3 regions of the Pseudomonas izuensis genome follow, and region 3 is predicted to be linked to each of the others. Evidence: predicted binding sites of a transcription regulator. Region 3 holds the regulator's gene; each other region holds the start of a gene.
The links. Region 3 encodes sigma-54, which starts transcription at its own class of promoters, with help from an activator protein. Its sites were predicted from a motif close to ANTGGCATNNANNTTGCTNT; they were not measured.

Region 1: the regulator sigma-54 is predicted to act here: its motif matches at 8,140-8,159, upstream of LAB08_RS21945 (circularly permuted type 2 ATP-grasp protein).
Region 2: the regulator sigma-54 is predicted to act here: its motif matches at 4,657-4,676, upstream of glnA (glutamate--ammonia ligase).

Annotation. Positions count from the first base shown of each region.
Region 1 is NZ_AP017423.2:4,968,447-4,978,894, reverse strand. Features, by position in the region: gene LAB08_RS22000 (methylthioribulose 1-phosphate dehydratase) at 1-303, shown strand, start outside; gene LAB08_RS21995 (1,2-dihydroxy-3-keto-5-methylthiopentene dioxygenase) at 316-861, shown strand; gene mtnC (acireductone synthase) at 866-1,549, shown strand; gene LAB08_RS21985 (DUF3509 domain-containing protein) at 1,702-1,977, opposite strand; gene LAB08_RS21980 (long-chain-acyl-CoA synthetase) at 2,321-4,159, shown strand; gene LAB08_RS21975 (ankyrin repeat domain-containing protein) at 4,256-4,774, shown strand; gene LAB08_RS21970 (hypothetical protein) at 4,945-5,475, shown strand; gene LAB08_RS21965 (PLDc N-terminal domain-containing protein) at 5,557-5,748, shown strand; gene speE (polyamine aminopropyltransferase) at 5,953-6,828, shown strand; gene LAB08_RS21955 (hypothetical protein) at 7,043-7,276, shown strand; gene LAB08_RS21950 (ribonuclease E inhibitor RraB) at 7,489-7,833, shown strand; gene LAB08_RS21945 (circularly permuted type 2 ATP-grasp protein) at 8,192-9,601, shown strand; gene LAB08_RS21940 (alpha-E domain-containing protein) at 9,614-10,448, shown strand, end outside.
Region 2 is NZ_AP017423.2:326,836-337,283, forward strand. Features, by position in the region: gene ntrC (nitrogen regulation protein NR(I)) at 1-440, opposite strand, end outside; gene glnL (nitrogen regulation protein NR(II)) at 437-1,522, opposite strand; gene LAB08_RS01530 (DUF4124 domain-containing protein) at 1,743-2,360, opposite strand; gene LAB08_RS01535 (DUF4124 domain-containing protein) at 2,357-2,863, opposite strand; gene glnA (glutamate--ammonia ligase) at 3,156-4,562, opposite strand; gene thiI (tRNA uracil 4-sulfurtransferase ThiI) at 4,891-6,345, shown strand; gene typA (translational GTPase TypA) at 6,485-8,305, shown strand; gene LAB08_RS01555 (YkgJ family cysteine cluster protein) at 8,524-8,961, opposite strand; gene LAB08_RS01560 (glycogen/starch/alpha-glucan phosphorylase) at 9,219-10,448, shown strand, end outside.
Region 3 is NZ_AP017423.2:887,887-898,334, reverse strand. Features, by position in the region: gene LAB08_RS03935 (KpsF/GutQ family sugar-phosphate isomerase) at 1-573, shown strand, start outside; gene LAB08_RS03930 (KdsC family phosphatase) at 573-1,097, shown strand; gene lptC (LPS export ABC transporter periplasmic protein LptC) at 1,105-1,677, shown strand; gene lptA (lipopolysaccharide transport periplasmic protein LptA) at 1,664-2,212, shown strand; gene lptB (LPS export ABC transporter ATP-binding protein) at 2,212-2,937, shown strand; gene LAB08_RS03910 (RNA polymerase factor sigma-54) at 3,122-4,615, shown strand; gene hpf (ribosome hibernation-promoting factor, HPF/YfiA family) at 4,690-4,998, shown strand; gene ptsN (PTS IIA-like nitrogen regulatory protein PtsN) at 5,011-5,475, shown strand; gene rapZ (RNase adapter RapZ) at 5,478-6,335, shown strand; gene LAB08_RS03890 (HPr family phosphocarrier protein) at 6,351-6,626, shown strand; gene LAB08_RS03885 (ZIP family metal transporter) at 6,635-7,528, opposite strand; gene LAB08_RS03880 (superoxide dismutase) at 7,558-8,169, opposite strand; gene LAB08_RS03875 (DUF2753 family protein) at 8,171-8,599, opposite strand; gene LAB08_RS03870 (class II fumarate hydratase) at 8,627-10,003, opposite strand; gene LAB08_RS03865 (FagA protein) at 9,984-10,391, opposite strand.

The DNA of each region.
Region 1 (10,448 bases), 2.7 Mb from region 3:
CGCCTGACGTCGCAAGACTTCATCGAGTTCGAAGACTACGAACTGCAAAAAGCCTTCAGCGGCGTGACGACTCACGAGTCCCGGGTGCGGGTGCCGATTTTCGATAACGATCAGGACATTGCGCGGCTGGCCGCCAAGGTGCAGCCTTGGCTGGACGCCCATCCCGATTGCGTCGGTTACCTGATTCGCGGCCATGGCCTCTACACCTGGGGCGCGCGGATGAGCGACGCGCTACGGCAGATCGAAGCCTTTGAATTTTTGTTCGAGTGCGAGTTGAAAACCCGCTCGCTCTTTAACCGTTAAGGAGTTGCCCTGATGAGCAGCCTGTCCGTTTATCACGTCTCCAGCCCTGAAGTTCCCAACAAGGTGCTGACCCATTTCGAAGACATCGCCTCGACCCTGGCCGAACAGGGCGTGCGCTTCGACCGCTGGCAAGCCGCCGCGAAAATCCAGCCCGGCGCAAGCCAGGACGAAGTGATCGCTGCCTACCAGGTGCAAATCGACAAGCTGATGACTGAGCACGGCTACATCACGGTCGATGTGGTCAGCTTGAACAGCGATCACCCGCAAAAAGCCGAATTGCGCGCCAAGTTCCTCGAAGAACACCGCCATGGCGAAGACGAAGTACGCTTTTTCGTCGCTGGACGTGGCTTGTTCACCCTGCACATCGACGATTACGTCTATGCCGTGCTCTGCGAGAAAAACGACCTGATTTCGGTGCCGGCCGGTACTAAACACTGGTTCGACATGGGCGAGCACCCGCATTTCGTGGCAATTCGCCTGTTCAACAACCCGGAAGGCTGGGTGGCCAATTTCACCGGTGAAGACATCGCCAGCCAATTCCCGCGTCTTGAGGACTGAATCGATGCCGATCAAAGCGATTCTCACCGACATCGAAGGCACCACCAGCGCGGTGAGTTTTGTGTTCGACGTGCTGTTTCCCTATGCAGCGAAACATCTGCCAGCGTTCGTGAGCCAAAACGCCACGCGCTTCGATGTGGCCGAGCAATTGGACGCCGTGCGCCGGGACAGCCACGAGCCGAACGCCGACGTCGAGCGAGTCATCGAAATCCTGCTGGGCTGGATTGCCGAAGACCGCAAGGCCACGCCGCTCAAGGCGTTGCAGGGGATGGTCTGGGAGCAGGGTTATCAGGCGGGACAACTCAAGGGCCATGTGTACCCGGACGCCGTTGAAGCACTGCAACGCTGGCACCAGGCCGGCTATCAATTGTTCGTTTACTCCTCAGGGTCGATCCAGGCCCAGCGCCTGATCTTCGGTTGCTCGGAAGCGGGGGACCTGACGCCGCTGTTCAGCGGCTACTTCGACACTACCTCCGGGCCCAAGCGCGAAGCGCAGTCCTACGCCAACATCACCCGGGCGATCGAGATCGAGGCGTCGCAGATACTGTTCCTGTCGGACATCGTCGAAGAATTGGACGCTGCGCGCGCAGCGGGGATGGCCACGTGTGGATTGGCCCGTGAGGGTGGGGAATTGGCGGGGCATGTCACCGTCGACAGCTTCGCCCTCATAAACCCCGCCACCTTCTAAACACATCTACCTCTGTGGGTCCTTGTGGGATGGCCCCTTGTGGGAGCAAAGCTTGCTCGCGATGACGCCATCACATTCACCATCGATGTGACAGAACCACCGCCATCGCGAGCAAGCATTGCTCCCACAAGCATGCTCCTGCAAGGGCGTGTTTATGCTGAGTGATAAGTCGGCAACGCAAACCGCTGTTGGCTTTGCAGCATGGAAATTTGCGGCAGCTCGCTGGCCTGTTCGGCAAGGTCGCGACGGATCGCGCTGATGACCCACGACAATTGATCGCCATTGTGCAATTGCTGATAGGAAATCGAGCGTTTGAAGACTTTGCCTTCGGCGCTCAGGGTCAACAGAATCCCGCCGTCAGGCCGTGCCTGGGTGGTGACTTCGAAGTTGGAGAACAAGGATGAAAACTTTTCCTGGATCAGGCTCATGTCTATCAGCTCCGTGATTACTTGATGGCAAGCGTGCACAGAGCGTTGCAGTGATTGTGCCAGTATCTTGTTTCTAGAAAAGTGCTTTAAAAACAGTTGGTTAGGATTTTTGTGAATTTTCGGTTTCGTGCAATTTGCAAGAATGGCCATCGTGCATCCTGCATTTTGCGTGGTCGTCGGCGATTCGATGGAACCATTTTGTGTGCCAGCGCTCTCGATTTCCAGCACCCTGTGGCGGATACAAAACATTTCAAAAACCGCATGTACAGCTCAAGAACCGTTGACGTATTTTCGGGCATCAAACAGCGCCGCCCGACAATAAGAAGATCGAACGGGAGCAACCATGAGCCGCACCTCGAGCGACACGATTACCTGGAGCATGATGCTCCGCAAGCTGCCTTCCATTGCCAAAGCCCTGCCACGGGTGGTCAAGGGCATGAAGGTCGCCAACGTCAAGGACCCGACCCAACCGTGTGGCCTGGGCTGGAGTTTCGAACAAGCTACCTTGCGCAATCCTGATGGCCCGGCCTTGCTGTACGGCGAGCTGTCATTGAGTTATGCACAGGTCAACCGGTGGGCCAATCGCATCGCCCATCACCTGATCGAACAGGGTATCGGCAAGGGCGATGTGGTCGCAGTGTTCATCGAGAACCGCCCGGAACTGTTGGTGACGATATTGGCGGTGACCAAGGTCGGCGCGATCAGTGCCTTGCTCAATACCTCGCAGACCGGCGATACCCTGGTCCATAGCGTGAATCTGGTGGCACCGGTAGCGATTGTGGTCGGCGAAGAGCTGGTCCCGACGTTTCTGGCGGTGCGTGAGCGGGTATCGATCGAAGCAGCGCGTACCTGGTTTGTCGCTGATCAAAACACCTACAACCATCCCGGTATTGCCCCCGAAGGCTTCATCAACCTGATGACCGCCAGCGTCGACGCCGACAGCGATAACCCCGCCACCAGCCAGCAGGTTTACTTCGACGACCCGTGTTTCTATATCTACACCTCGGGCACCACCGGGTTGCCCAAGGCCGGGGTGTTCAAACACGGTCGCTGGATGCGCAGCTTCGTCAGCTTCGGGAGGGTCGCGCTGGATATGCGCCCCGCGGACGTCGTCTATTGCACCTTGCCGCTGTACCACGCCACCGGCCTTTGCGTGTGTTGGGGCTCGGCCATCAGCGGTGCCTCAGGGTTTGCCATCCGCCGCAGATTCAGTGCCAGCCAGTTCTGGAGCGATGTGCGCAAGTATCGCGCGACCACTATCGGTTATGTGGGCGAATTGTGTCGTTATCTGGTCGATCAACCGCCCAGTGCCGACGACAGCAGGCACGGCGTGATCAAGATGATCGGCAACGGCCTGCGGCCCGACGCGTGGCGCGAATTCAAGACGCGTTTTGGCGTGAGCCACATCTGCGAACTCTATGCGGCCAGCGACGGCAATATCGGTTTCACCAACATTCTGAATTTTGATAACACCGTCGGTTTTTCCCTGATGTCCTGGGCGTTGGCGGCTTACGACCATGACAGTGGCACGCCGACCCGTGCCGCCAATGGCTTCATGCGCAAGGTCGGCAAAGGCGAGCAGGGGTTGTTGCTGGCGAAAATCGACGACAAGGCGCCGCTGGATGGCTACACCGATCCGCAGAAAACCGAGAAGGTCGTGCTTCACGACGTGTTCGTGAAGGGCGACCGTTACTTCAACACTGGTGACTTGTTGCGCCATATCGGTTTCGGCCATGCGCAGTTTGTCGATCGCCTGGGCGACACCTATCGCTGGAAGGGTGAAAACGTCTCGACCACCGAGGTCGAGAACATCCTCCTGAAACATCCGCATGTTTCCGAGGCCGTGGCCTATGGCGTGGAAATCCGCAACACCAACGGCCGGGCCGGAATGGCGGCGATCACGCCCGCCGAATCCCTGGCGACCCTGGACTTCAGTGAATTGCTGGCGTTTGCCCGGCAGCAAATGCCGGCCTATGCGGTGCCGTTGTTTCTGCGGGTGAAAGTGAAAATGGAAACCACCGCCACCTTCAAATACCAGAAGACCCGGCTCAAGGATGAAGCTTTCGACCCCAGTCGAACGGGCGATGACCCGATCTATGCGTGGTTGCCCGGAACCGACACTTACGTGCAGGTCACCCAGCAGATGCTGAGCGACATTCAGGGTGGCCTGTATCGTTATTGAATGTGGCTATAGCTGCGCATCAGAAAAAAGAAGTGACAGTGTCGGGACTGCTCGGGAAACTGTCGGCTTTGCGAATAACTGAATGTGGAGTGCTCAATGTCAGACAAAAGCCGCCAGATGACCCCCGAAGAAGCTGCCGAGTTTGCCGAACAGGTATTCAACAAGGCGCGGGAGGGCGATGCGGCCATGATGGCTGCTCTGCTGACCAAAGGGTTGCCGCCGAACTTGCGCAATCACAAGGGCGATACCTTGCTGATGCTGGCCGCGTACCACGGACATGTGGACACGGTGAAAGTCCTGCTCGAACACAAGGCCGATCCGGAAATCCGCAACGATAACGGCCAGAGTCCGATCGCGGGGGCTGCTTTCAAAGGCGACCTGGCGGTAGTCACGGCGTTGGTTGAAGGGGGCGCGCAGGTTGAGGGTTCGTCCTTCGATGGCCGTACCGCGCTGATGATGGCGGCGATGTTCAACCGTGTCGCCATCGTTGACTACCTGATCAGCAAAGGCGCCGACCCGAAAGCCAAGGACGCCAATGGCATTACGGCGCTGGATGCGGCCAAGACCATGGGCGCCACCGATACCGTTGCGCAGTTGGAGAAACTGCTGGGCTAACCCCCAAACCTGTGGGAGCAAAGCTTGCTCGCGATGACATCATCACATTCACCATCGATGTGACAGATACACCGCCATCGCGGGCAAGCCTTGCTCCCACAAGAGCAATTGCGCGGCGCAATGGGGTATCCTTCGCGCCCTCAACATTCCCTCGCTACAGGATCCGCCCCATGAAAGCCGCACTCGTCGAACTCATCAGCAAAATCAGCTCCGGGTGCATGGGCGAAGACGAAATCCTCAAGGTCGCTGACGAAGCGGCCCAGGCCTACGCGGACCCACAGGGCTTTCTGGCAGCCAATCCGGACATCAACTACGACGATACCTTCCCGATCCCGCTGGGCGAGTGGGTCGTCGTCGGCAGCCTCCCCGAGACGGTGTTGTTCCAGGCTGACACTTACATGGACCTGTTCGCCCAAATCGTTGCCTCGTTCGGCCCGGGCGTCGAGTTCAACCTCAAGTCCAAGCAACTGGCCAAGACCGAGGCGTTGACCGCACTCAATCGCATTCAGGTGCAAATGAGCAGCCTGAACAAGGAAAACGGCGGCTATGTGCTGATGAACTTCAGCCAATTGCTCGACGACGAACTGCAAGTGGTTCTGGTCTTCGGCAACGACGTACCACGGGTACTCGAGTTGTGCGCAGAGGTCGGCATCGCCGCCGCGCCCGCCCTGGAAGCCTTGAAAGTGGCCATCCACGTCTGAGACGGCAAAGCTGTCAATAAAACGGAACCCTCGCCACGGCCGGCTATCCTAAGGGGCATACCACTCTTCGGGAGCGTCACCATGGGTTCCACCTTCAACAGCCTGGTCGGCCTGATCATTCTTGCCTTGGACATCTGGGCCATCATCAATGTGCTGAAAAGCGGCGCGGAAACCGGGATGAAAATCCTCTGGGTGCTGTTGATTGTGCTGCTGCCGGTTCTGGGCCTGATCATCTGGGCCATCGCCGGGCCACGGGGCAATGTCAGGATCTGATTGCGCCTTCGTCTACAACGCATTTCCCTGTGGGAGCGAGCAGGCTCGCTCCCACATTGTTCTGTGTGTACTCGGTCATGAAGGTTCGACCTGTCATCTTCCGCAACGTAGAATGCGCGCCTTTCCCGGGCAATCGAGGTGATCGATTGGCCATCATGGGCGGGTAACCGTCCGTTGCCACCCGCATTCATCGGAGCACTTCCCATGAGCACCACCCCAACCAGCGACTACCTGGAAACCCTCTACGAAGGCTACGGCCAGCGTTTTCGCATGGACAAACTGCTGCACGAAGTGCGCACCGAGCACCAGCACCTGGTCATTTTCGAAAACCCGCGCATGGGCCGGGTCATGGCACTGGACGGCGTGATCCAGACCACCGAAGCCGACGAGTTCATCTACCACGAAATGCTCACCCATGTGCCGATCCTCGCGCATGGCACCGCCAAGCGCGTATTGATCATCGGCGGTGGCGACGGCGGCATGCTGCGTGAAGTGGCCAAGCACCGCAGTGTCGAACATATCACCATGGTCGAGATCGATGGCACCGTGGTCGACATGTGCAAGGCGTTTCTGCCGAACCACTCCAAGGGCGCCTATGACGACCCGCGTCTGAACCTGGTGATCGACGACGGCATGCGCTTCGTCGCTACCACCACCGAAAAATTCGACGTGATCATTTCCGACTCCACCGACCCGATCGGGCCGGGCGAAGTACTGTTCTCGGAAAACTTCTACCAGGCCTGCCATCGTTGCCTGAACGAAGGCGGCATCCTGGTGACCCAGAACGGCACGCCGTTCATGCAAATCGAAGAAGTCAAAACCACTGCCGGTCGCCTGCGCAGCTTGTTCCCGGACTGGCACTTCTACCAGGCCGCGGTGCCGACCTACATCGGCGGCTCGATGACCTTCGCCTGGGGCTCGACCAATACCGCTTATCGCAAGTTGACACGTGAAGCCCTGCAACAGCGCTTCGCTGGGAGCGGCATCGTCACGCGCTACTACAATCCAGAGATACACATCGGCGCGTTTGCCTTGCCACAGTACGTACTGCAGGCGGTGGGCAAGCCAAGCAACGACTGAATGTATGCATGACCCCTGTAGGAGCTGGCTCGCCAGCGAAAACGGCGGCACAACACCCGTGTTGACTGACGATCCGCTTTCGCTGGCAAGCCAGCTCCTGCAGGTTTTGTCTGTTTTTTTATGCCAACGCACAGCAACCGATTGGAACGATCAATTCGAGCTAAAGTCGAGATAGGTGTAAGCCCATTTACGGGTTTTGATTGAGGAGGCTCCGATGTCAAAGTGGAAAGTCACCTTCGTGGATGATCACGGTGAAACGATCAACGAAGTCTTCGAGTGCGAGGAATGCCCAAGTCATGAGCAGGCCGCCAAACTCATCAAGGAACGGCTCCTTCCTGTCGCCGCCAAGCTGGATCTGAACGATCTGGAAGGTCGAACCACTGACGCGAGCGTCAAAAACCTCAAGACCCAGAACAGCATTCAAATCCTCGGCATCACGCCAATCTGAACAACTCCTGTCACATTCTCAACCAGGCCTTGGCAGCGCCTCTGTCCTGAGGCTACTCTGCAATCGAGATCAGCGAACGGATCGCTAAGGTCTGGTCTTGTCAGCTACATGCTTGTTTCCCGCCGGCACATCGATTGCCGAAACGCGCGCGGCCATGGTTGCGTGCGCAGGGAGTACGGAAAGTCTATCCATCGGTTTGAGGAGGACGTTTCATGAGCACAGCCTATCAAGAAGACATCAGCAGCAGCGTGCTGCGCCGCATGAAAGAAGGCGGTTTCGACTTTTCACGGTTCCATCCCATCGAGTTCTACGCCATTTTCCCGGACGAGGAGCGGGCACGCAGGGCGGCAGGTCATTTTCATCGAGGAGAATCCCTGAATGCGCAGATCAGTGTGCGTGACGACGGCGCATGGGCGCTGGAACTCAGCAAGGTGATGTACGCCACTTACGACGATATCGGCGATTTCGAGCAGGGTTTCGAAGCGGTGGTCGAGCCGTTGGGCGGCATCATTGAAGGCTGGGGAGTCAAGCAGGAGGTACGAGGGCGACTCGCATAACCCTATGAACAGTGACAAGTATCAGTAGCGGCTGACCTTCGGGTTGGCCGTTTTCGTTTGTGCAGATGTGAAATTAAACACGGCCCCCGTAGGAGCTGGCTTGCCAGCGAAGGCTCCCCTGAGTGCAACGCATGACTTAATGGTCACTTCGCCAGCAAGCCGGCTCCTACGGACTATGCTGGTGACAGGCGTCTATTACGCCTTGCAATGAAGCGGGGGGCGATCAGGTTGGGCATTTGCCGCACAGGATTGGTGCGGTGTCTGCGTATTGATTATCCAACCGATTGATATCAAAGCGTTTATGCCGATGGCACGGGCCTTGCGATGGCCTGGATGTCCGGGTGACAAGGAGTACGGCATGATCCGCACCTATTTTGATGAGATGTACGATGCCGGCGGCCAGGTCCGCCCGCATTATCGGGAGTTTGCCCGTTGGCTGGCCGAGACGCCTGACGAGCTTCTGGCACAACGGCGACGCGAGGCCGATCTGTTATTTCATCGCGCCGGGATTACATTCACGCTCTACGGTGATGAGCAGGGGACAGAGCGCCTGATTCCCTTCGATACCATTCCGCGCAGCATTCCCGCCAGCGAATGGCGGGTGGTCGAGCGCGGCTGCATCCAGCGGGTCAAGGCGTTGAACATGTTTCTCGCCGACCTCTACCACGAGCAACGGATCATCAAGGCCGGCATCATTCCGGCCGAGCAGGTGCTGGCCAACGAGCAGTACCAGTTGGCGATGCAAGGGCTGGACCTGCACCGTGACATCTACTCGCACATCTCCGGCGTCGATCTGGTGCGCGACGGCGACGGCACCTACTACGTGCTCGAAGACAACCTGCGCACACCCAGCGGCGTCAGCTACATGCTCGAAGACCGCAAAATGATGATGCGTCTGTTCCCCGAGCTGTTCGCGGCGCAACGCATCGCGCCCATCGATCATTATCCGAACCTGCTGCTCGATACCCTGAAAAGCTCAAGTCCCATCGACAACCCGAGCGTGGTGGTGCTGACGCCGGGACGGTTCAACAGTGCGTTCTTCGAACACGCTTTTCTGGCGCGGGAGATGGGCGTGGAGCTGGTGGAAGGCGCGGACCTGTTTGTGCGTGACGACAAGGTCTACATGCGCACCACCGACGGGCCAAAAGCCGTCGACGTGATCTACCGCCGTCTCGACGATGCGTTCCTCGATCCGCTGGCGTTCAACCCGGAGTCGATGCTCGGCGTGCCGGGCCTGCTGTCGTCCTACCGCTCCGGCAATGTGGTGCTGGCCAATGCCATCGGCACGGGAGTGGCGGACGACAAGTCGGTGTACCCGTTCGTCACGGACATGATCCGTTTCTATCTGGACGAAGAACCCATCCTGAAAAACGTGCCGACCTGGCAGTGTCGTAATCCCTCCGAGCTTTCCCACGTACTGGCCAATCTGCCGGAGCTGGTGGTCAAGGAAACTCAGGGCTCCGGCGGTTACGGAATGCTGGTGGGGCCAGCGGCAACCGCCGCGGAAATCGAAGCCTTCCGCGCGCGGATCATCGCCAAGCCCCATGCCTACATCGCACAACCGACGTTGTCGCTGTCGACCTGTCCGACCTTTGTCGAAAACGGCATCGCGCCGCGCCATATCGACCTGCGTCCGTTTGTATTGTCCGGCCGTGAAACCCGGGTCGTGCCCGGCGGCCTGACCCGTGTCGCCCTGCGCGAAGGCTCCCTGGTGGTGAATTCCTCCCAGGGCGGTGGAACCAAGGACACCTGGGTGGTCGAGGATTGAAGGAAGCCTGTCATGTTAAGTAGAACTGCCTCGGATTTGTATTGGATGTCGCGTTACCTGGAGCGGGCGGAAAACCTCGCACGGATGCTCGACATCAGCTATTCGCTGTCACTGATGCCACAGGATGGCCGTGGCAACGGTCTGCATGAACTGGCCATGCCCCTGTTGATTACCGGTACCCTGGACGATTACCTCGAACGCCACGGCGAACTGCATGCCGAACGGCTGCTGCATTTTTTCGCCCTGGACGCGGCCAACCCGGCGAGCATCTACAGTTGCCTCGGCGCGGCGCGGGCCAGTGCCCATGCTGTGCGTGGGCGAATCACCGCCGACATGTGGGAAAACATCAACGCGACCTGGCTGGAAATTCGCGGGATTGCCGAGCAGGGCCTCAGTCGCTACGGCATGAGCCGCTTCTGCGAGTGGATCAAGGAGCGTTCCCACCTGTTTCGGGGCGCGTCCTACGGCACCATCATGCGTAACGATGCGTTCCGCTTCATTCGCCTGGGGACCTTCATCGAGCGCGCCGACAACACCCTGCGCCTGCTCGATGCCCGCTACGAAATGGCCGGTGATCAGGCTGAAGCGGTCAGTGATGGCACGGCCCACGCCTATTACCAGTGGAGTGCCTTGCTGCGGGCGCTGTCGTCGTTCGAGGCCTACACCGAAATCTACCGTGACGCCCCCGGCGCCCGGCATGTGGCCGAGTTGCTGTTACTGCGGGCGGATGTGCCGCGCTCGCTGCGCGCCTGTACCGAAGAAATCGACCAGATTCTCGCCCAGTTGCCGGGGGCCAATGGCCGTCCTGCACAACGCCTGGCGGCGGAAATGGACGCACGCCTGCGTT
Region 2 (10,448 bases), 560 kb from region 3:
GCCGGTGCTTCGCCGATGATTTCCGGCGTGCGGGTCAGGGTCGGGACGACTTCCAGGCCTTGTTGTTCCTGGGCGTGCTGGTTGGCGCGCTTGACCAGCGAGACCGCTTCGTCGACGTCGAACGGCTTGGGCAGGTATTCAAACGCACCGCCCTGATAGGACGCGACAGCGCTGTCCAGATCGGAATGCGCCGTCATGATGATCACTGGCAGCCGTGGGTGTTGTTCGCGAATCCGCGCCAGAAGGTCCAGGCCGCTGGCGCCGGGCATGCGGATGTCAGAGATGATCACGTCCGGCTGCTGGCGCGCCAGGCGGCTCATCACGCCATCGGCGCTGTCGAAGCTTTGCGTGGTCATGCCTTCCTGTTGCAAGGCTTTTTCCAGGACCCAACGGATAGAACGGTCGTCATCGACGATCCACACGGTTTCACTACGGCTCATGTCGATGTGGCTCCTTGTTCCAGTGGCAGAAAGATCGAGAAGGTGGTGTGGCCGGGGTGGCTGTCACATTCGATCAGGCCCTGGTGCTGGCTGATGATGTTCTGGGTAATGGCCAGGCCCAGCCCGGTACCGTCCGGACGACCGCTGACCATGGGAAAGAAGATGGTTTCCTGGAGTTCCGCAGGAATGCCAGGACCGTTGTCGATGATTTCGATCTTGGTCACCAGGCGATGACGCACATGACCGATGGTGAACTGGCGCATGGCGCGGGTGCGCAGGCTGATGCGGCCCAGGCGCAGCTCGTTCTGGCTGCTGATGGCTTGCATCGCGTTGCGCACGATGTTCAGCACGGCCTGGATCATCTGTTCACGATCGATCAAAACGTCGGGAATGCTCGGGTCATAGTCGCGCACCAAGGTGATGCAGCCCTGGCTTTCGGCCTCGACCAGATGGCAAACGCGCTCCAGCACTTCGTGGACGTTGCACATGGCCAGCGACGGCAGCTTGTTGGAGCCGAGCATGCGATCCACCAGATTACGCAGGCGGTCGGCTTCTTCAATGATCACGTTGGTGTAGTCGCGCAGGCTTGCTTCCGGCAGCTCGCGGGCCAGCAATTGCGCCGCGCCGCGAATGCCGCCCAGCGGGTTCTTGATTTCGTGGGCAAGACCGCGCACCAGCATCTTGCTGGTTTCCTGTTTCGACAGCTGCGCTTCTTCCTTGGTGATCCGCAGCAAGCGGTCGCGGGGGTGGACTTCGAGCAGCAGTAGCGTGTCGCCATTGCTCAGGATCGGCGTGACCGCGTAATCCACCGTCAGGGTCTGACCGGTGAGGGCGGTCAGCATCGCTTCGCGCTTGGTGAACGGATGGGCCTGCTGAACCGCCTGGCGCAAGGAATTGAGGGCCTCGGCGGATTCGGTGAACAACTCGCTGATGAATTGGCCATGGCTACGCTGGCCGCTGATGGCCAGCAGCATCTCCGCCGCCGGGTTCATGTACTCCAGGCGCAATTCGGCGTCGAGCAGAATGGTGGCGGTCGTCAGGTTGTCGAGTAGCAAACGATGCAGTGCGTCGCTGATGGTCATTCAGGACCTCTTTTGGCGCATGAATAAAGAGCTGATGCGAGGAAACTGCAAAAACCAAACCAAGGCTCCGAAAAGAAGCGCTCAACGCCTGAAACGGGCGTTTGACGCTCGATTGCGTGGCGTACGGTCAGCGTTGGCGGGTACTTTCGAACCAAAATGGGTTGGAATTCGAGCACGGTGCAACTATTCGCACCAATATAGTGCGCAAAGCTGAACAAGGTTAGAAGAACGGCAGGAAATGGTTTTTTTCTTCGGCGGGCTTGTCGATGAGCGGGCATTCCGGCCGTTGGCCGTAGTCGCTGAGGGCGCATGGATTGGCCTTGCGTTTCTGGGCCAGGGATATGCGCTGCATGTGGAAGGGCTGATTAGCGGTGCGCTCGACGGTTCGTCCCTGGTCATCGAGGATCTCCACGGACAGCTGATGGCTGCCACGGTCGATGTTGTTCAGCGCAAAGACCGGGCTTCGGCCGGGTTCGGCAGTGGGTTGGCCATCAAGCAGCAATCGATAGCGATGACCCCGTTGCAGGCCTGGCTCGCTGGTGACGCTGACGATGATCTCGCCGGCCGTGCTGCGCACGGTGGCGTCTGGTTCGGGCACCAGGATGCGCAGCAGGTCGTAGCGGGGCAGCGGTTTCTTCTCGGGTTTCCTTGCTGTCGAGGGGGCGGGGGCAATATCGGTTGCGGGCATTCGATTGCCTGTCGACAGCGGTACGCGTTTGGCGTTGCCGGGTTTTGGCTGGTCGGTGAACACCCGATTGCCTTGAGCGTCGACATAAGTGAAGACCTCCGCTGACACGGGAAATGCGAACAGACAGGCAATCAGCAGCCAGGCCTTCAAGGCTTGTGCACCCGTTGCACGGTGAAGGCCACGGTGGGGCTTTGCTGGATCACGGTTTCGCCATCGATCACTTGCACGGCGAGACTGTGCAGGCCGCGGTCAATGTTCACCAATTGCAGGATCGGTACGTTGCCGGGTTGGCCATAGGGCTGTTCGTCCAGGAGCAGCCTGAATAGATGCGGGCCTTGCAGGCGTGGCTTGATCAACACATTGACTGTGAACGTGCCGTTGTTGGCGCGCAGGGCTTCGGTGGTGGGCAGGCCAGTGAGTTCCAGCACCTCGTAGGCGCTGCGGGGCTGTTCGCGTGCTTCGGCTGGCGCAGGTTTGCCGGTTGGCTGCGTTTCGACACTGTTGAGTGGCGGCAATTCGACCGGCTGAGCCTTTACGCCATCCGGCGGCTGGTTGCTGTAGGCGGTGTTGCCGTCGGCGTCGGTGTACTTGTAGATCTGCGCTGCGGCGGGCAGGGCGATCAGCAGCAGGATGAAGAGAAAGCCACGACCCATAAAATCGACCGGAAATGAAAAAGCATTGGGGGGCAGCATAGGTCAGGGAGGGTGGTTGTCCCAGCTTGTTAACAATTGGGCATGGATTTCCGGGCTCACCTCATTACCCCTGTGGGAGCGAGCCTGCTCGCGAAGGTGTACTCACAGGCGACACCCGTTTTGAATGTGCTGGCCTCTTCGCGAGCAGGCTCGCTCCCACAGGGGGCTTCGGTGGTTGTTGAATCACGGGCACAAAAAAGGCCTCCCGAAGGAGGCCTCTTTTTGTCACGCCGCTTGCGCAGGCGCTACCGGATCAGCAGCTGTAGTACAGCTCGTATTCCAGTGGGTGTACGAAGGTACGTACCTTGATTTCTTCTTCGCTTTTCAGAGCGATGTAAGCGTCGATGAAGTCGTCGGAGAACACGCCGCCTTTGGTCAGGAACGCACGACCTTTGTCCAGCTCTTCCAGGGCTTCTTTCAGGCTGCCGCAAACTTGTGGGATCTCTTTCGCCTCTTCAGGCGGCAGGTCGTACAGGTTTTTGTCAGCAGCGTCGCCAGGGTGGATCTTGTTCTGGATGCCGTCCAGGCCAGCCATCAGCAGTGCTGCGAAGCACAGGTACGGGTTGGCAGCCGGATCCGGGAAGCGTGCTTCGATACGGCGGGCTTTCGGGCTCGACACGTAAGGAATACGGATCGAAGCGGAGCGGTTACGGGCCGAGTAGGCCAGCATTACTGGTGCTTCGAAGCCTGGAACCAGACGCTTGTAGGAGTTGGTCGCCGGGTTGGTGAAGCCGTTCAGGGCCTTACCGTGCTTGATGATGCCGCCGATGAAGTACAGGGCGGTATCGGACAGGCCGGCATAGCCTTCGCCTGCGAAGGTGTTCTTGCCTTCTTTCCAGATCGACATGTGTACGTGCATGCCCGAGCCGTTATCGCCGTACAGAGGCTTAGGCATGAAGGTAGCGGTACGGCCGTAGGCGTCGGCAACGTTGTGCACGACGTACTTCAGGGTCTGGGTTTCGTCGGCTTTCTTCACCAGGGTGTTGAACTTGACGCCGATTTCGTTCTGGCCGGCAGTTGCCACTTCGTGGTGGTGAACTTCAACGGTCAGGCCCATTTCTTCCAGTGCGTTGCACATGGAGGTACGGATTTCGTGGTCGTGGTCGAACGGCGGAACCGGGAAGTAGCCACCTTTGACGCCTGGACGGTGGCCTTTGTTGCCGCCTTCCACGTCCTGGTCGGACATCCACGAACCTTGTTCAGAGTAGATCTTGAACATGGAGCCGGAGATGTCGGACTTGAACTTCACCTGGTCGAAGATGAAGAACTCTGGCTCTGGACCGGCGAATACGGTGTCACCGATACCGGTGGCTTTCAGGTGCTCTTCGGCACGCTTGGCGATCGCACGTGGGTCGCGGTCGTAGCCTTGCATGCTCGAAGGTTCGATGATGTCGCAGACCAGGATCAGGGTCGGCTCTTCAGTGAACGGGTCCAGGACGGCAGTGGAGTCGTCCGGCATCAGGATCATGTCGGAGGCTTCGATGCCTTTCCAGCCAGCGATGGAGGAACCGTCGAACATTTTGCCGATTTCGAAGAAATCGTCATCCAGCGCGTCGCGAGCCGGCATGGTCACGTGGTGCTGAGTGCCTTTGGTGTCCGTGAAGCGCAGATCAATCCACTTGACGTCATGATCTTTGATGAGTTGAACCGACTTCGACATAGTGTCCTCCGGGTGGATTAGGGCTGGTAGTGGATGCCCTTAAATGTTTGTGATGCCGGCGCGAATACTCTGCCAAGGCAACCTGCCTCACAAGGGAGCAAATTGCATGCCAGTGCCCCAGCATGGGTTTTTTGCCCCAATTTCACGCTTATAGAGGTGCAAAGCGTCTTAAAGCCGAAAAACTCGCCCCTTAATGTAGCGTCGAAATCGAAAAATGACCTGTTTTGGTGCGTGCAAAACCTTCTGTACATTAACTGGTTAAACCTTGAGCAATTTCCGCTATAATCCGCGCCCCCCTTTTTCGGCAGGCCTCGCGCGCGCTGTTTCCATGAAATTAATCGTAAAAGTCTTCCCAGAGATCACCATCAAGAGCCGCCCGGTACGGATGCGTTTCATCCGCCAGTTGGCCAAGAACATCCGTGCCGTGCTCCGCGATCTGGACCCGGCTGTGGTGGTGAATGGTGTATGGGACAACCTCGAGCTGGAAACCCGCGTCAGCGATCCCAAGGCCCTGAAGGAGATGGGCGAGCGCCTGAGCTGCATGCCGGGCATCGCGCATTTTTTGCAAATCGACGAATACCCGCTGGGCGATTTCGACGACATCGTCGAGAAGTGCAAGCAGCACTACGGTGATGCACTGGCCGGGAAGATCTTCTCGGTGCGTTGCAAGCGCGCCGGCAAGCACCCATTCAGCTCGATCGATATCGAGAAATATGTCGGCAGCCAGTTGCGCCGTCAGTGCGGTGCCGCCGGGATTGACCTGAAAAAGCCTGAAATCGAAGTCCGCATCGAAGTTCGCGACCAACGGTTGTTCGTGATCCACAGCCAGCACAATGGCATCGGCGGTTATCCGCTGGGCGCGCTGGAGCAGACGCTGGTGCTGATGTCCGGCGGCTTTGACTCCACCGTTGCGGCCTACCAGATCATGCGTCGCGGCCTGATGGCGCACTTCTGCTTCTTCAACCTGGGCGGGCGTGCCCACGAACTGGGCGTCATGGAAGTCGCGCATTTCATCTGGAAGAAGTACGGCAGCTCGCAACGCGTGTTATTTGTCAGTGTGCCTTTCGAAGAAGTGCTGGGAGAAATTCTCGGCAAAGTCGATAACAGTCATATGGGCGTAGTATTGAAGCGTATGATGTTGCGCGCTTCCTCCCAGATTGCCGATCGACTGCACATCGAAGCGCTGGTGACCGGTGAGGCGATCTCCCAGGTGTCGAGCCAGACGTTGCCGAACCTGTCCGTGATCGACTGCGTGACCGACAAGCTGGTCTTGCGCCCGCTGATCGCCAGCCACAAGCAGGACATCATCGACACGGCCAACGAAATCGGCACTGCTGATTTCGCCCGGCACATGCCGGAGTACTGCGGGGTCATTTCGGTCAATCCGAAAACCGCTGCCAAGCGCTACCGCGTGGAGCACGAAGAGAAAGAATTCGACATGGCCGTCCTTGAGCGTGCGCTCGAGAACGCCAAGCTGGTGCCGATCGATCGCGTGATCGATGAATTGGGCCAGGACTTGCAGATTGAAGAAGTCAGCGACGCGCTGGCCGGTCAGATCGTCATCGACATCCGCCACCCGGATGCCGCCGAGGATGACCCGCTGGAGCTCGCTGGTATCGAGGTACAAACGATGCCGTTTTATGCACTGAACGCTCGTTTCAAGGAACTGGACCCTACTCGCCAGTACCTGCTGTATTGCGACAAAGGCGTGATGAGTCGCCTGCATGCCCACCATTTGCTCAGTGAGGGGCATGCCAATGTGCGCGTTTATCGACCGAGCTAAGTGCCCGGGGCTGTTTGCCTGTGGCCTGCGTCACCGGCCCCCCGATGCCACCGTCAAGCTGTAACGGCTTTCACGGACGCTACTGTTAATCGCTGCCAAGACTTGTCAGCACACCGAATCCTCTGATCGAGATACACAAGTGATCGAAAATCTACGCAACATCGCCATCATTGCCCACGTTGACCATGGTAAAACCACCCTGGTAGACAAACTCCTGCGTCAATCCGGCACCCTGGAGCGCAACGAGCTCAACGACGAGCGCGTGATGGACTCCAACGACCAGGAAAAAGAGCGCGGTATTACCATTCTGGCGAAAAACACCGCCATCAACTGGAACGGCTACCACATCAACATCGTGGACACCCCGGGCCACGCCGACTTCGGCGGCGAAGTTGAACGCGTAATGTCGATGGTCGACTCCGTTCTGCTGCTGGTTGACGCTCAAGACGGCCCTATGCCGCAAACCCGTTTCGTGACCAAGAAGGCGTTCGAAGCCGGCCTGCGTCCGATCGTGTGCATCAACAAGGTTGACCGTCCAGGCGCGCGTCCGGACTGGGTTCTGGACCAGATCTTCGACCTGTTCGACAACCTGGGTGCCACCGAAGAACAGCTGGACTTCAAAGTCGTCTACGCCTCGGCCCTGAACGGTATTGCCGGTCTGGACCACAACGAAATGGCTGACGACATGACCCCGCTGTACCAGTCGATCGTCGACAACGTACCGGCGCCGGCTGTTGACCGTGACGGTCCGTTCCAGATGCAGATTTCCGCACTGGACTACAACAGCTTCCTGGGTGTTATCGGCGTTGGCCGTATCGCTCGTGGTCGCGTCAAACCGAACACTCCGGTTGTTGCTATCAGCGCCGACGGCAAGAAGCGCAACGGTCGTATCCTGAAGCTGATGGGTCACCACGGTCTGCACCGTGTAGACGTTGAAGAAGCTGCAGCAGGCGACATCGTGTGCATCAGCGGTATGGACGAGCTGTTCATCTCCGACACCCTGTGCCAGCAGGACACCCCGGAGGCAATGAAGCCTCTGACCGTTGACGAGCCAACCGTTTCCATGACCTTCCAGGTAAACGACTCGCCTTTCTGCGGTAAAGAAGGCAAGTTCGTGACCTCCCGTAACATCAAGGAGCGTCTGGACAAAGAGCTGCTGTACAACGTTGCACTGCGCGTTGAAGAAGGCGACTCGGCTGACAAGTTCAAGGTTTCCGGCCGTGGTGAGCTGCACCTCTCGGTACTGATCGAAACCATGCGTCGCGAAGGCTTCGAAATGGCTGTAGGCCGTCCGGAAGTGATCATCCGTCTGGTTGACGGCGTGAAGCACGAACCGTACGAAAACGTCACCATCGACCTGCCGGAAGAATCCCAGGGCAAGGTGATGGAAGAGATGGGCCTGCGTAAGGGCGACCTGACCAACATGGTGCCGGATGGCAAGGGCCGTGTACGTCTGGAATACAACATCCCTGCTCGTGGTCTGATCGGTTTCCGTAACCAGTTCCTGACCCTGACCAACGGTGCTGGCATCCTGACCTCGATCTTCGACCGTTACGACGTGATGAAGTCCGGCGACATGTCCGGCCGTCAGAACGGCGTTCTGGTTTCGGTTGAAACCGGCAAGGCACTGACCTACTCCCTGGAAACCCTGCAGGCGCGTGGCAAGCTGTTCGTTGAACACGGTCAGGAAATCTACAACGGTCAGATCGTTGGTCTGAACAGCCGTGACAACGACCTGGGCGTTAACCCTACCAAGGGCAAGAAGCTCGACAACATGCGTGCTTCGGGTAAAGACGAAACCATCGCTCTGGTTCCACCTGTTCGCTTCACCCTGGAACAGGCTCTGGAATTCATCCAGGACGACGAGCTGTGTGAAGTGACGCCTAAGTCCATCCGTCTTCGCAAGAAGATCCTGGACGAAAGCGAGCGTACCCGCGCTGCCAAGAAAGCCAAGGCATAAGATTTAGCCAGGCTTAAAAAAACGCCCCCGGTCGAGAGACCGGGGGCGTTTTTGTTTGTCTGCGATTTGTGTGGTGTTTGTGCCGGCCCCTTCGCGAGCAGGCTCGCTCCCACATTGGATCTTCAGTGAACACCTGATTTGTGTACACCAGAGATCCCCTGTGGGAGCGAGCCTGCTCGCGAAGGCGGCCGATCAGTCGGCGCAGAAGTCAGGAGATATCAGAACCGCTCGATGGAGCGTGAATTGCGCTCACGCTCCACTTCCTTCGGCTTGTACGCACAATACCCCGGCCGCGGGCCGATTTTCGGGTGATTGCGGCAGGTGTCCGGGCGCTTTTCATAAATAGTGCACAGACGGCTCTTACGATCCAGGTAGTAGCAATCGTTGTTGCTCATGCGCTGGAGGGTGAAGATGCCCGATTTCTGGTTGAAGCGCTCGACCAACCCTTCTTTCTGCAGGCGCTTGGCGATGTTCTTCGGTGGATCGCCCAGCTCGAATTCGTCGACCACGCCGATACGGACCAGATCCTTGATCTTTACTTCCACCGGCAGCGTGCAGCAGCTGGAGATGCACGAGCCGCACATAGGGGCCGAATACTTGGCCCAGGTATCGAGACGGTCGATCTCGGCTGCGGCAATCAGGTTGGGCTTCATCATCGAGGGTTTTACCAAGCGTATGCATCAGGGCGCGCGATCATACCGGGACTGGTGGATTTTTGAACAACCTTTCGCCAGATTTTTTCTGCATCGCCCAACGAACCGCTAATCCGGCACGGCCCCTGCATTGATTGATGTAACCGACAATGAATTGCCGACCCGATTCGCATAACTGGAAAAACTGCCGAACCAGAGCCTCTACCGCCTGTCAGACCGTCTAGGCTCAGACAACTCCAAGCTCGCTCGAGGTCCTATCGATGACTCAAGAACCACTTGTTCGCGAAGCAGAGGTGGCCGCATTCCGCGACGCCGTCCTGACCAAACTCACCTATGCGGTGGGCAAAGACCCGGATCACGCTTTCGACCATGACTGGTTCGAAGCCATTGCGCTGGCCGCGCGTGATCACATGGTCGAGCACTGGATGGACCACACGCGGCAGATCTACCGCAAAGGTCAGAAGCGGGTTTATTACCTCTCCCTGGAATTCCTCATCGGCCGGCTGCTCTACGACAGCCTGAGTAACCTCGGCCTGCTTGATGTGGCGCGCGAGGCCATGACGGAGCTCGGTGTCGACATCGAGCGTATTCGCCTGCTGGAGCCCGACGCGGCGCTGGGTAATGGTGGTCTCGGTCGTCTGGCGGCCTGCTTTTTGGAAAGTATGTCGACCCTGGGTATCGCCGGTCACGGTTACGGGATTCGCTACGAACACGGGTTGTTCCGCCAGGCCATCGTCGACGGCTGGCAACAGGAACAGACCGAGCACTGGCTGGATTTCGGCAATCCCTGGGAGTTCGAGCGACCGGAGGTGGCTTACCGGATCTGCTTTGGCGGCAGTGTCGAGACCGTGACCGATGACGCCGGCAAGTCCAAGCAAGTCTGGCACCCGGCGGAAACCGTCAGGGCCATCGCCTATGACACGCCGGTGGTCGGTTGGCGCGGGGCGAGCGTGAATACGTTGCGTCTGTGGCGTGCGCGGGCCATGGAAGACTTGCATCTGGAACGTTTCAACGCGGGTGACCACCTGGGGGCGGTCGCCGAAGTGGCCCGGGCCGAAAGTATCTCGCGGGTTCTGTACCCGGCAGACAGCACAGAGGCCGGCCAGGAACTGCGCCTGCGCCAGGAATATTTCTTCGTCGCCGCATCCCTGCAGGACTTGCTGCGCCGCCATCGCAACATGCACACCTCGGTGCTGACCCTCGGCGACCACGCAGCGATCCAGCTCAACGACACCCACCCTTCGATTGCCGTGGCCGAGCTGATGCGTCAATTGGTCGACGTCTATGACGTGGCCTGGGACGCGGCGTGGCAGATCACAGTCGATACGCTGTCCTACACCAACCACACGCTGCTGCCCGAAGCGCTGGAAACCTGGCCGGTCGGCTTGATGGAGCGCATGTTGCCCCGGCACATGCAGATCATTTACCTGATCAACGCACAGCACATCGATTCGCTGCGGGCCAAAGGCATCCATGACTTCGACGTGCTG
Region 3 (10,448 bases):
GCCTCCGAGGTCAACCTCAATGTTATCGTCGAGCATGAAGCCTGCCCGCTGAACCTGGCGCCCACCTCTTCGACAACCGCCGCGCTGGTCATGGGCGATGCCCTGGCCGTCGCCTTGCTGGAAGCCCGCGGATTCACCGCCGAAGACTTCGCCTTTTCCCATCCTGGTGGTGCACTGGGCCGACGTCTGTTGCTGAAAGTGGAAAACGTCATGCACGCCGGGCAAGAGCTGCCGCAGGTTCAGCGCGGCACCCTGCTCAAGGACGCCCTGATGGAAATGACCCGCAAGGGCCTGGGCATGACCGTAATCCTTGAAGCCGACGGCAAGCTGGCCGGGATATTCACCGACGGCGATCTGCGCCGCACCCTGGACCGCACCATCGACATACACAGCGTCACCATCGATCAAGTCATGACCGCCCACGGCAAGACTGCCCGCGCCGAGATGCTCGCCGCCGAGGCCCTGAAAATCATGGAAGACCATAAAATCAACGCACTGGTGGTGGTCGACGGTGAAGACCGCCCGGTCGGCGCCTTGAACATGCACGACTTGTTGCGTGCAGGGGTAATGTAATGAGCACGGACCTGCTGCAACGCGGCCAACAGATCAAGCTGGCAGTTTTCGACGTCGACGGCGTTCTCACCGACGGGCGCTTGTACTTCCTCGAAGACGGCAGCGAATTCAAGACGTTCAACACCCTCGACGGCCAGGGCATCAAGATGCTGATGGCCGCCGGCGTACAGACCGCCATCATCAGCGGCCGCAAGACTCCAGTGGTCGAGCGACGGGCGAAGAACCTCGGCATTCCGCATCTGTATCAGGGTCGCGAAGACAAACTGGTAGTGCTCGACGAGCTTCTTGGCCAACTCAACCTAAGCTATGAACAGGTCGCGTACCTGGGTGACGACTTGCCTGACTTGCCGGTGATTCGCCGCGTGGGACTGGGCATGGCAGTGGCCAACGCCGCCAGTTTCGTGCGCGAACACGCTCATGGCATTACCCAGGCCCGTGGTGGCGAAGGTGCCGCCCGCGAATTCTGCGAATTGATCCTGCGCGCCCAGGGCCGCCTCGATGCGGCCAACGCCGCGTACCTGTGAGCCAGACATGCTGAGCAAAAAGATTCGCAACATCCTGATCTTCGGTTGCATCGCGGCGATTTTCGCTGCGGTCGGCTACTGGAACATCAGCCCGGAACGCTTCCTCGACAAGCCGGTTACGCAAGTCGACGAAAGCGCGATCGACTATTACGCCACCAACGCCCATAGCGTGCAGTTCCTGCCGGACGGGAAATTGCAATACGACATGACTTCGGACAAGGTCGAACACCTCAAAGCCACCGAAGTGACATTGCTGACCAACCCCGACCTGAACATATTCCGTGGCACCGAATTTCCATGGCACGTCCAGAGCGAGAAGGGTGAAGTCAATCCCGACGGCACACAGGTTGAACTGATCGACTCGGTACGCATCACGCGCTTCGACGAGAAAAACCGCAAAACCCTGATCACCACCACTCGCATGACGGTGTTCCCGCAGCAGCAATATGCGCAGACCGAGCAACCCGTTAGAATCGACGGCGCCGGCGGTGTATCGACAGGCATTGGAATGAAAGCGTATTTGAAAGAAAGCAGGATACACCTGCTCTCGAACGTAAGAGGACAGTATGAGGCTCGTTAAAACCCTCCCTATTTTGCTCAGTCTGGGCGCAGCACTGGGAAGCGTGAGCGCCTGGGCCCTGCCGAACGATCAAGAGCAGCCTATCCGCATCCAGGCCGACGATGCCCAGCTGGACGACAAGAATGGCATTGCCACCTATAAAGGTGACGTGATCATCACCCAGGGCTCGATGAAGGTTACCGGCAACACCGTGACCGTCACCCGCACTCCTGCCGGCGATATCGACGTGATGACTTCAGTGGGCAACCTGGCTTACTTCGAGCAATTGCAAACCCAAGGCGACACCAAACCCGTCCAGGGTTGGGGAGTGACGATCCAGTACCACGCCACGCAGAACCGCGTTGTGCTGATCGATCGCGCCAAAGTCATCGACAAGGACAACAACACCACCCAAGGCGAGAAAATCGTCTACGACACGGTCAAGAAGCTGGCCAGTGCCGGTCGCGCCACCGGCAGTAAAGTCACCGAGGCGCGTCCGCGCATCGACATGGTGATCCAGCCGAAAAAGAAAACCGACGAGCAAAAGGCCCAGTAATGGCAACTCTGAAAGCTCAGCATCTGGCCAAGAGCTACAAGAGCCGCCAGGTCGTGCGTGACGTCAGCCTGTCCATCGACAGCGGTCAGATCGTTGGCCTGCTTGGCCCCAACGGTGCCGGCAAGACCACCTGTTTCTACATGATCGTTGGCCTGGTCCAGGCCGATCAGGGCCGCGTCCTGATCGACGACCTGGACGTCAGCCACCAGCCCATGCACGGCCGCGCGAAGGCCGGTATCGGCTATCTTCCGCAAGAAGCGTCGATCTTCCGCAAACTCTCGGTGGCCGACAACATCATGGCCATCCTCGAGACCCGCAAGGAACTCGACAAGGCCGGCCGTCGCAAAGAGCTGGAAAGCCTGCTGCAGGAATTCCACATCAGCCACATTCGCGACAACCTTGGCATGAGCCTGTCCGGTGGCGAGCGTCGCCGCGTGGAAATTGCCCGTGCACTGGCCACCAATCCAAAATTCATCCTGCTCGACGAACCCTTCGCCGGCGTGGACCCGATTTCGGTGGGCGATATCAAACAGATCATCCACCATCTGAAGGCCAAGGGCATTGGCGTCCTGATCACTGACCATAACGTCCGTGAAACCCTGGATATCTGCGAAACCGCCTACATCGTCAACGATGGCCAATTGATCGCCGAAGGTGACGCTCATACCATCCTGGCCAACGACCTGGTCAAGGAAGTGTACCTGGGGCATGAGTTCCGCCTGTAAGCACTGAGGCGCCTGGCTAGTCGACCGAGCGCTTGTCTCGATAAAAAATCAACACTTTTTTATTGTTACAGCGCTCTAGGCAAACACCGCAACTTCGGGCATATAATTTGCTTATGTTTGGCGCTCCGGCGCCCTGTAGTGGATGGCGCATGTGCGCCGGCGAATAAGGTGTTAAGCCCCTGCCATGAAACCATCGCTAGTCTTGAGAATGGGCCAGCAGCTGACGATGACACCGCAGCTGCAACAGGCCATCCGTCTGCTCCAATTGTCGACCCTGGACCTGCAACAGGAAATCCAGGAGGCCCTGGAGTCCAATCCGATGCTCGAACGCCAGGAAGAAGGCGACGACTTCGATAACACTGACCCCTTGGCCGACAACGTCGAACAGAAGCCCAACACCGAGACTCAGGAACCCTCCTACCAGGAAAGCGCGCCAACCGTTGATAACCTCGACGAAGGCGACTGGAACGAGCGCATCCCCAACGAACTTCCTGTCGACACGGCATGGGAAGACGTTTACCAGACCAGCGCCAGCAGCCTGCCGAGCAACGATGACGATGAGTGGGATTTCACCACCCGCACATCCGCCGGTGAAAGCCTGCAAAGCCACTTGCTCTGGCAATTGAACCTGGCGCCGATGTCCGACACCGACCGCCTGATCGCCGTAACCCTGATCGACTGCATCAACAATCAGGGCTATCTGGACGAAACACTCGAGGAAATACTCGAGGCCTTCGATCCGGAATTGGACATCGAACTGGACGAAATCGAAGCCGTCCTGCACCGCATCCAGCAATTCGAACCAGCCGGCATCGGCGCCCGGAACCTGGGTGAATGCCTGTTGCTGCAATTGCGCCAGTTGCCGGTCAAGACTCCATGGCTGAACGAGGCCAAGCGCCTGGTGACCGATTTTATCGATCTGCTCGGCAGCCGCGATTACAGTCAGTTGATGCGCCGCATGAAGCTCAAGGAAGATGAGCTGCGCCAGGTCATCGAACTGGTTCAGAGCCTCAATCCGCGTCCCGGCTCCCAGATCGAATCTACCGAAGCCGAATACGTCGTCCCTGACGTGATCGTGCGCAAGGACAATGAGCGCTGGCTTGTGGAACTGAACCAGGAGTCCGTGCCACGGCTGCGGGTCAACGCCCAGTACGCCGGCTTCGTGCGCCGCGCCGACACCAGCGCTGATAACACCTTCATGCGCAATCAGTTGCAGGAGGCCCGCTGGTTCATCAAGAGCCTGCAAAGCCGCAACGAAACCCTGATGAAAGTGGCCACCCAGATCGTCGAGCATCAGCGCGGCTTCCTGGAATATGGCGACGAAGCCATGAAACCACTGGTCCTGCATGACATCGCTGAAGCGGTCGGCATGCACGAGTCAACGATCTCTCGAGTGACCACACAGAAATTCATGCATACCCCCCGGGGCATCTATGAACTGAAATACTTTTTCTCCAGTCACGTCAGCACCTCTGAAGGCGGCGAATGCTCGTCCACGGCGATCCGCGCGATCATCAAAAAACTGGTTGCCGCGGAAAATCAGAAAAAGCCGTTGAGTGACAGCAAGATCGCTGGTTTACTGGAGGCACAAGGCATTCAGGTGGCTCGCCGCACCGTCGCCAAGTACCGCGAATCCCTCGGGATCGCGCCTTCGAGCGAACGCAAGCGGTTGATGTAGAGCCACGCCACAGCGTTCCAGTGGTAGATCATCTGATCTACCGCTTAATGCACTGGCAACGAAGGAGAAGCTGTATGCAAGTCAACATCAGTGGACACCAACTGGAAGTGACCGAACCTCTTCGCACCTACATCGGCGAAAAACTCGAACGATTGGAGCGACATTTCGACAAGATCACCAACGTGCAGGTCACGATGACGGTCGAAAAGCTGAAGCAGAAAATCGAAGCCACGTTGCATATTCCCGGCAATGAAGTGGTCGCCAACGCGGAACATACCGATATGTACGCGGCGATCGACGCACTGACCGACAAGCTGGATAAACAACTCAAAAAGCATAAGGAAAAGACCCAGAGCCTCCTCCAGGGCGCTACCGGTCGTTAACACTCCCAACCCATGATCCGACTTGAAAGCATCCTGACCCCCGGCCGTTCCCTGGTGAACGTGCCGGGCGGCAGTAAAAAGAAAGCCCTCGAGCAAATTGCCAATCTGATCGCCCGCGAAGTGCCGGGACTGGAGATGCAAGATGTCTTCGAGGCTTTGATTGCCCGTGAAAAACTCGGTTCGACCGGTTTTGGCAACGGCATCGCCATCCCTCATTGTCGCCTGAAGGGTTGTATCTCGCCCATCAGCGCCTTGATGCACCTTGACGCCCCTATCGATTTCGACGCCATCGATGGCGCACCGGTTGACCTGCTGTTCGTCCTGTTGGTCCCGCAAGCCGCTACCGATGCGCACCTGGAGCTGTTGCGCCAGATCGCCAGCATGCTCGACCGCAAGGACGTGCGCGACAAACTGCGTAGCGCCCCGAGCAATGAAGCCTTGTATCAGGTTGTCCTGGACGAGCAAAACGGGCACTAATCATGCGCTTGATCATCGTCAGCGGCCGTTCCGGCTCAGGTAAAAGTACCGCCCTCGATGTGCTTGAGGACAACGGCTACTACTGCATCGACAACCTGCCTGCCGGCTTGTTGCCGGAGTTGGCCGAACGCGCGTTGATTCACACTGAACTGTCACAGCCGCTGGTTGCCGTATCCATCGATGCACGCAACCTGCCAAGCCACTTGTCGCGGTTCCCAGAGCTGCTGGAAGAAGTCCGCAGCCGTCACATCCAGTGTGATGTCCTGTACCTGGATGCCGACGAAGAAACCCTGCTCAAACGCTTCTCTGAAACCCGCCGTCGCCACCCGCTGAGCAGTGCCAATCGCTCGCTGGCCGAGGCGATCAATGATGAAACGGACCTGCTCGGCCCTATCGCCGACCTGGCCGATCTCAAAGTAAACACCACCAATCTGAACCTGTATCAACTGCGCGATACCATCAAGCTACGCCTGTTGAACCAGCCGGAACCCGGCACAGCTTTCCTGGTGGAATCTTTCGGCTTCAAGCGTGGCATGCCGGTCGATGCCGACCTGGTGTTCGATGTACGCTGCCTGCCCAATCCCTACTGGAAACCGGAGTTACGCGCGCAGTCCGGGCTCGATCAACCGGTTGCGGAGTATCTGGCGGCACAGCCGGATGTCGAAGAAATGTTCCAGGATATCTCCACCTACCTGCTCAAATGGCTACCCCGCTTTGCTGCCAGCAACCGCGCTTATGTCACCATTGCCATCGGTTGCACCGGCGGACATCACCGCTCTGTCTACCTGACCGAACGCTTGGGCAAGACCCTGCAGCAATCCCTGAAGAACGTCCAGGTCCGCCACCGCGACCTCAGCTAAAGGATTCACATCGCGATGCCTGCTCTGGAAATCGAAATCATCAACAAACTGGGCCTGCATGCCCGGGCGTCCGCAAAATTCGTCGGGGTCGCCGGCCAATTCAAGGATTGCACGATCAGGGTAGGACGCACGCCGGAATCCACCGTCGACGGCAAAAGCATCATGGCCATGATGATGCTTGCTGCCGGCAAGGGCACCAAAATCCATCTGAGCACGGAAGGCGAGCAGGAGCAGGAAGCGATGGATGCGCTGGTGGCCTTGATCAATAACTTCTTCGACGAAGGCGAGTGAATGCTCGCCTAGTCGAGCGCAGTATCCATCACCATCATCAGACAGAATCCGATCAACAGCCCAAGGCTGGCCAACTTGTCATGACCGTGTCGACGCGACTCGGGAATGACTTCGTGGGTCACCACCAGCAACATGGCCCCGGCTGCCAATGCCAGGCCCAAAGGCAACAGCAGTTCAGCCAGGCTCACCAGCCACGCGCACAACAGGGCGAACACTGGCTCGACCAGGCCTGATGCGGCACCCATCAGGAACGCCTTGAACCGCGACATCCCTGCTCCGGCCAATACCAGGGCAATCACCAACCCTTCCGGCACATCCTGCAACGCAATGCCCATCGCCAGACTGTCGGCATCAGGCATACCGCCACCTGCCGAGACGCCGACGGCCATACCTTCGGGAATGTTATGGGCAATGATCGCGAACACGAACAGCCAGATCCGCGGCGCAATCACCGGATGCTCCACCGTGCCGACGAGCATTTGCGGTGATGCACCGGACACTTTGCGATCCACCAGAAACAGACCGAACGCGCCGAGCATGATGCCCAAACAGATCAGGCCACTGGCCGTCCACGGGGTCATGCCAAGGCTTTCTGCTGCCGCTATGCCGGGCACGATCAGCGAAAACGCGGTCGCCGCCAGCATCACGCCAGCACCAAACCCCAACAAAGTATCGCCCAGAGCCTGGGGCATGCGCCGAATCACCAGCACCGGCACCGCACCCAGCGCGGTGCCGAGGGCGCAGATCACACCACCCTGCAACGCCCGCGATAACCTGGGTTCCAGTTCCAGCCACTCCAGCCCGTGCGCCACCAGCAAGCTCATGCCCGCCAGCATTAACAGCGATCCAAACGCGTAACGAAACATTCGTCCACTTCCGATCGCCAGTGTTTCAGTGCCCATAGTCAGCCTTGGATTGTTTTTATGAAGACTTAAATCAGTGCAGCCTGATAGCGCGCAGCAACTTCAGGCCAGTTGATCACGTTGTAGAACGCACTGATGTATTCCGGGCGGCGGTTCTGATAATGCAGGTAATAGGCATGTTCCCAGACATCCAGGCCGAGGATCGGCGTATTGCCGCTCATCAATGGGCTGTCCTGGTTACCGCTGCTTTCCACCACCAGGGTCTTTAGCGGCGTCACGCTCAACCAGGCCCAACCACTGCCGAAACGGGTCAGCGCCGCTTTGGTGAAGGCATCCTTGAAGCTGTCGAGACCACCCAGTTGCTCATCGATGGCGTTGGCCAGTGCACCTTCAGGCTTGCCGCCACCATGGGGCGCCATAACTTCCCAGAACAACGAATGATTGGCGTGACCACCGCCCTGATTGATCACTGCCGCACGGAGTTTTTCCGGCAGTTGGTGCACGGCGGCCACCAGTTTTTCCACCGGCCACTCGGCGAACTCAGTGCCTTCGACCGCGGCGTTCAGGTTGTTGATGTAGGTCTGGTGATGCCTGGTGTAGTGAATCTCCATGGTCTGCGCATCGATGTGCGGTTCCAGGGCGTCATAGGCGTACGGCAAGACAGGCAAGGTAAAAGCCATTTCAGTGAACTCCATGTGGTTGGGGCGCAGGCGTGGCGGCATCGATGTGCAGCAAGCGATGGGTGCGCGGGTACTCGCCGTGTTCGCTGATGAAATTCAGCAGCTCGACGTAGGTTTTGCTGCTCTGGCGCAACGCAGCTTCACGCAAGGACTGCGGCAGCCGCGGATCCTGCATGACCTGCAACAGCCGCTGGTGAATCGCGCACAGGTACTCGGCGCTCTCCTCCGGCTGGTTCAAACGCAAATGCAGGTCCGCCAGGTTGTGATGGGAAATCACGCAGGCCGCCACCGCTTCATCGGCATTCGCCCAGCGCTCGAACAACACTTGGGCCAGGGCCAATGCCTGCAAGTAAGCCTCGCGAGCATCGACCAGTTCACCCAACATGAAAAAGCGATTGGCTCTTTCGATCGTGCGTTTCCAGTGCTCCATGGTGAACCTCCAAAGCGGTGGTGGTGTTTACACGCCGCCAGCGGTGAGTTTTTCCGGGTTAAGCAGCTCTTCCAGCTGGCTGCGCGACAGGTCGGTATGTTCCAGGGCGACATCGATCACGGGCCGGCCTTGCTGATAAGCCTTCTTGGCGATTTCCGCAGCCTTCTGGTAGCCAATGATCGGGTTGAGTGCGGTCACCAGAATCGGGTTACGCGACAACGCTTCCTTGAGCCGTGCGTCATTGACCTTGAAGCTGGCGATAGCCTTTTCACCGAGCAGACGGCTGGCATTGGCCAGCAATTCGATGCTGCTGAGAAGGTTCTGGGCAACGATCGGCAGCATGACGTTCAGCTCGAAGTTGCCCGACTGACCGGCGATGGTGATGACGGTGTCGTTGCCGATGACTTGAGCAGCCACCATGGCGGTGGCTTCAGGAATGACCGGATTGACCTTGCCCGGCATGATCGAAGAACCCGGTTGCAAGGCTTCGAGTTCGATTTCACCCAGGCCGGCCAACGGCCCGGAGTTCATCCAGCGCAGGTCATTGGCGATTTTCATCAGCGATACGGCAGTAGCCTTGAGTTGCCCGGAGACAGCGACGGCGGTGTCCTGGGAACCGATTAACGCAAACAGATCCACACCCGGGGTGAATTGAACCTGGGTCAGTCTGCTCAGCTGCTGGCTGAATCGCCCGGCGAACTCGGGATGCGCATTGACCCCGGTGCCCACCGCCGTGCCACCCTGGGCCAGGGATTGCAGGCTTGGCTGCAAATCCTGCAAATGACCGATATTGGCCTTGAGCTGTTGCGCCCAACCGTTGAGTACCTGGCTCATGCGCACCGGCATCGCATCCATCAGGTGGGTACGCCCTGTTTTGACATGGTGATGCACCTGTCCGGCCTTGCGCTCGATCACCTGCACCAGCCCGGTCAGCGCCGGCAACAACTGCTCGTGTAATGCCAGCGCCGCACTGACGTGGATGGTGGTCGGAATGATGTCGTTGCTGCTTTGGCCACAGTTGACGTGATCGTTAGGGTTCACCGGCTCGCCGAGCAAACGGCTGGCCAGCGTGGCGATCACTTCGTTGGCGTTCATGTTGGAACTGGTGCCGGAACCGGTCTGGAAGATATCCACAGGGAAGTGCTGCATGAAATCGCCTTCAAGCAGACCTTGCGCTGCATCGACGATGGCTTTGCCCAGGGATTCGCTGATCTGCTTGAGCTCGATGTTGGCGCGGGCGGCCGCGGCCTTGGCCAGGATCAGTGCGCGAATGAACTGCATCGGCATCGGTTTGCCGCTGATCGGGAAGTTATCCACCGCACGTTGCGTCTGTGCGCCATAGAGGGCGCCTTCCGGGACCTGTAGTTCACCCATGCTGTCGCGCTCAATACGTGTCTTGGTCATCTGAAAATCCTTGCACCAGTTCAATTAACGGAATCGAGGGTTGCAACTCGCAGGTCGCCAGTTGCCAGGTGTAGCTTTGCCAGCGCTTGAGGCGGCATTTGCACAGAGAGAGGCGTTCCAGATCACGCAGCGGACGCCAGGCCTGGTCCAGGCAGTAGGTGCGCCAGTGCCAGGGCAGTGCGACATCGGCGGCGGTATCGAGCAATAAACGGAAAGAGGTTTCAGCGACGGTCCAGGGTGAAGTTGCCGTGCAACAGGCCAGGTACCGGCCTTCCGCCAGGTAATGTTGGATCAGGCGAGGTTCGTCGGGATCCATCGCGCAACGGATCTGGCGACTCATCCAGCGCCAACTTTCGAGGTAAGGCTGCTCGTGCAAGGCAGAACTCATGATCCGGGCTCATTCGATAATGAGATTTATTATTAAATGATAATGAGAAACAAAACA